2 regions of the Citrobacter sp. Marseille-Q6884 genome follow, and region 2 is predicted to be linked to the other one. Evidence: predicted binding sites of a transcription regulator. Region 2 holds the regulator's gene; the other holds the start of a gene.
The links. The regulator LexA, encoded in region 2, represses DNA repair genes until DNA is damaged. The targets are predictions, from matches to a motif close to TNCTGTATGTACATACAGNA.
Positions count from the first base shown of each region.

Region 1 (2,408 bases), 230 kb from region 2:
TGTCTGTCCAGCGCCAACAGGAACGCAGGCTCAACGGGAATAAACATCAGCACATAATCCAGCGTACGCAATCCAGGAAGCTGCTGATAATCTTTGCGTCCTAACAATCGAATATGGTTACGCACGGAAGCGATATGTTCCTGTAGCGCGCTCTCCCGGGTGTAGTCATCTTCTGCATTAAAATAGCGCTCATAGGCAACCAGCGTCATTTTCGCGTCAATCACCACATCTTTCCCCTGCGGCAATCGGACAATAACATCCGGCTGCATCCGCGAACGCGCGTCATTTTCAATGCTGACCTGGGTTTCATATTCATAGCCTTCACGCAGACCGGAGGCCTCAAGTACGCGCGTAAGCACCACTTCTCCCCAGTTTCCCTGCGTTTTGTTATCGCCTTTCAGCGCCCGCGTCAGGTTCACCGCTTCCTGCGCCATCTGCGCATTGAGTTGCTGAAGGTTGCGAATTTCATGCGCCAGCGTATGCCGCTCCTGTGCCTCTTTACCAAAGCTATCCTGAACCTGACGACGAAAACCGTCCAGTTGTTCACGCAGGGGGGTCAGCAGGCTATTCAGGCTTTGACGGTTTTGCTCATCAACACGGCGGTTGCTGTGTTCGAAAATACGGTTCGCAAGGTTTTCGAACTGTTCACTCAGACGCTGTTCGCTGTTGATCATCTGGCGGATTTTATCTTCCGCGTGCTGCTGCGTTGCTTCAAGACGCGTAGTGACTTCTCGCAGATCTGCTTCCAGAGAGGTGTTAATACTGCGCAAATTGCGCAATTCATTGTTGAGCAGTTCACATTCGTCACGCCAGTGGCCATCTTGCGCGAGCATTTGCTTTGCCGCGCTTAACTCCGCAACAAGATCCTCGCGCTCTGCAAATTGTTCGGCTTTTTGTTGCGCGTGCTGGTAACTTGCAATCAGCCACCCAATTGCAACACCTGCCAGCGCAATAAGCGCGTAAACAATGACTGAGATATCCACCTCACCTCCTGCCTCAACCTATTTTCCACATAAAATAGAATTGTGCTGTATAAATGTCCAGTTTAAAAGACATTCCTGCGAGGTACTGAGCAAAAATGAAGGTCATGACGAATTTGATCTAAAATCAGAGATACCACAAATAATATATATTAATAATATTATTTGTCATATTTCTTCATTCTAACCAATTGGCACAAACAATAGAAGAATAAAACCAATGGATCTGCATCATGTTTTTATAAATATAAATAAAAATTGAGACACCTGAGCAATAAAAAGAATTGAGTAATGTTGCCCGTAGTATGCCATGAAGGTATTATGCATTTACACTTTGTGTGTTTACGCATAATAATTACAAGAATACATTCAAAATAAAAATATAATCTGAGAATTTTATTATTCACAGAAATTAATAATATTATTAAAACTAATATAAGCATATTTTATCATCTTGTCTTTAGACATGGATACTCAACCAACGGATAGAGAGATTACGGAGAATATTATGGAATTTGGTTCATGGATCAAAAAAAGAATAGCGGGTGAAGATATTCCATTAGGTGTTCCTAAAGAAAGACAGAACCTGAACGGACTCATCCTTGAAGAAGCCATTGCCTACCATATTGCCTGGCGTGAAAGATGGTTAACCGCTTTACGTGAACACCGAGGCAGCGAATTCGATGTTTCTCAGGTTTCAAGCGATGCCGTTTGCCAGGTCGGAAAATGGATATATAATGAAGGCGCATCGCTGGCCAAATATCCTGAGTACGACCATTTTCGGGTATTGCATGCTAAATTCCACCAGTGTGCCGGGAAAATTGTCAGCCTGCACCAAAAAGGGCATTTTCTTGATGCTTTTGCAACAGTGAGCGACGAACTCATGCCGTTATCTGAAGAAGTGGGATTATCGCTAGGCGCGTTGCTTGAAGCGTCACAGCGTTAGATGACCGCTTAATTATTCAATAGCAGAGAGCAAAAGGGCCTTTGTCAAAAGGCCCTTTATATTTAGGTTGGATTACAGTAAACGGCGTGCAGCTTCGACGACGATTTTCACCGCATGGCTTTCCGTTTGCTTCATTGTCTCTGCGTTCGGAATCTCTTGCTGAGTGCGGTTGACGATAACGCCTGCAACCATGCCTGCACGCAGGCCCTGGCTTGCGCACATTGTCAGCAGCGTAGCGGATTCCATTTCATAGTTCATCACGCCCATAGACTGCCACTCTTCCATAGATCCTTTGAAACGGCTCACCACGCGACCAGAGAAGGTGTCGTAACGCTCCTGACCTGGGTAGAACGTATCTGAAGAGGCGGTAACGCCAACGTGGGTGGTCGCACCGATAGATTTCGCGGCTTCAACCAGCGCAGTGGTGCATTCGAAGTCCGCAACAGCCGGGAATTCCATGGGTGCAAAATGCAGGCTTGCAC
Region 1 covers NZ_CAMDRE010000001.1:1,218,137-1,220,544, reverse strand. Annotated here, with positions in the region: gene rmuC (DNA recombination protein RmuC) at 1-983, opposite strand, end outside; gene N7268_RS05830 (CZB domain-containing protein) at 1,489-1,926, shown strand; gene udp (uridine phosphorylase) at 1,999-2,408, opposite strand, start outside.
Region 1: the regulator LexA is predicted to act here: its motif matches at 1,027-1,046, upstream of rmuC (DNA recombination protein RmuC).

Region 2 (2,408 bases):
CATTGGGCGCGTAGCGTGAGCAAGTCCGCTTTTGAGTTGTACGGTAAGACGTACATAATGGGACGAGAGGTGTCGAGCCCCAATTCCGGAGCGGGATCCGCCGGAATAGACTTGCTTTTTACCAGTACGCTTAATGGTAAATTCAGTAATTTGTAGTAAATTCTTGGCCAGCCGGACATAAACGATGTAAAGCCTCTGGTTAATAATGCAAATGCGCTGCAAGGATATCAGAAAGTTTAGTGAATTTCTGGTGTATCCCGTCATACTTCGCGCTGCGTTGTATCCACCCTGAAATAAAAAGGCAAACGGTACAACGACATTGACGCTAATAATGTAAAAAGGTTCTTTTGATGGCTAATAATACCACTGGATTCACTCGAATTATCAAAGCAGCGGGCTATTCCTGGAAAGGTTTTCGCGCCGCCTGGATCAATGAAGCCGCGTTTCGCCAGGAAAGCGTTGCCGTCCTGCTGGGCGTTGCAATCGCCTGCTGGCTGGATGTTGACGCCATTACCCGCGTGCTGCTGATTGGTTCGGTGATGCTGGTGATGATCGTTGAAATTCTGAATAGCGCTATCGAAGCGGTGGTTGACCGTATTGGCTCTGAATACCATGAGCTTTCTGGTCGGGCGAAAGATATGGGGTCGGCAGCGGTGCTGCTGTCTATTTTTGTCGCCCTGATCACCTGGGGCATCCTGTTGTGGTCACATTTTCGATAAGGATTCCAAAACTTCACAAATCTCCTGTTTTTTGTGCAGTTTGCGGTTCCAAAATCACCTTTAGCTGTATATACTCACAGCATAACTGTATATACACCCAGGGGGCGGAATGAAAGCGTTAACGGCCAGGCAGCAAGAGGTGTTTGATCTCATTCGGGATCACATCAGCCAGACAGGTATGCCACCGACGCGTGCGGAGATCGCGCAGCGTTTGGGGTTCCGTTCCCCAAATGCGGCTGAAGAACATCTTAAAGCGCTGGCGCGTAAAGGTGTGTTGGAAATCGTTTCTGGTGCATCGCGTGGTATTCGCCTGCTGCAGGAAGAAGAAGAGGGATTACCGCTTGTCGGTCGTGTTGCGGCGGGTGAACCGCTTCTGGCACAGCAGCACATCGAAGGCCATTACCAGGTTGATCCTTCACTGTTCAAACCGAACGCCGATTTTCTGCTGCGCGTCAGTGGGATGTCGATGAAAGATATCGGGATTATGGATGGCGATTTACTGGCTGTGCATAAAACCCAGGATGTGCGTAATGGCCAGGTGGTTGTCGCGCGTATTGACGATGAAGTGACGGTTAAGCGGCTGAAAAAGCAAGGCAATAAAGTTGAATTACTGCCTGAAAATAGCGAGTTCAAACCTATCGTCGTTGACCTGCGCGAGCAAAGCTTCACCATTGAAGGGCTGGCGGTTGGCGTTATTCGTAACGGTGAATGGTTGTAATTTTCTGCAGGCCGGATCGGGCGTTTACGCCGCTATCCGGCAACATGCCCGATGACGCGACGCTTATCGGGCCTGTGAAACATGAAAAACGCCGGGATAGGGCATTTACGCCGTCATCTGGCAATCTCACGTCTTTTTTCTAACTCCTTCTCAGGCTTTCCCGCATGCCTTTCTTTACCTCTTCCGACAAAGCTCTCTGGCGCCTCGCCTTACCGATGATTTTCTCCAACATCACCGTTCCCCTGCTGGGGCTGGTGGACACTGCGGTGATTGGTCATCTGGAGAGTTCTGTCTATCTTGGCGGTGTCGCCGTCGGTGCGACTGCGACCAGTTTTCTCTTTATGCTGCTGCTCTTTTTACGCATGAGTACCACCGGGCTAACCGCCCAGGCGTTCGGCGCGAAAAATCCGCAGGCGCTGGCGCGAGCATTGGTACAACCGCTCATTTTGGCGTTGGGCGCCGGGGCGGCGATCGCGCTGTTTCGTACGCCAATTATCGATCTGGCGCTGCACATCGTTGGTGGTAGCGAGGCCGTTCTGGAACAGGCTCGCCGCTTCCTGGAAATCCGTTGGCTCAGTGCGCCCGCCTCGCTGGCAAATCTGGTGCTACTCGGTTGGTTACTGGGCGTCCAGTACGCACGTGCGCCGGTTATCCTGCTGATTGTCGGTAATATTCTCAACATTGTACTCGATGTATGGCTGGTGATGGGTCTGCACATGAACGTCCAGGGCGCTGCGCTGGCGACGGTGATTGCCGAATATGCCACGTTGCTGATTGGCCTGCTGATGGTGCGTAAGGTACTCCACCTCCGTGGCGTCTCGCTGGCGATGTTGAAGCTTGCCTGGCGCGGCAACTTTCGCCGTCTGCTGGCGCTTAACCGCGACATCATGCTGCGCTCGTTGCTACTGCAACTCTGCTTTGGTGCCATCACGGTGCTGGGCGCGCGTCTTGGTGGCGAGATTATTGCGGTC
Region 2 covers NZ_CAMDRE010000001.1:1,444,873-1,447,280, forward strand. Annotated here, with positions in the region: gene plsB (glycerol-3-phosphate 1-O-acyltransferase PlsB) at 1-179, opposite strand, end outside; gene N7268_RS06855 (diacylglycerol kinase) at 351-719, shown strand; gene lexA (transcriptional repressor LexA) at 829-1,437, shown strand; gene dinF (MATE family efflux transporter DinF) at 1,602-2,408, shown strand, end outside.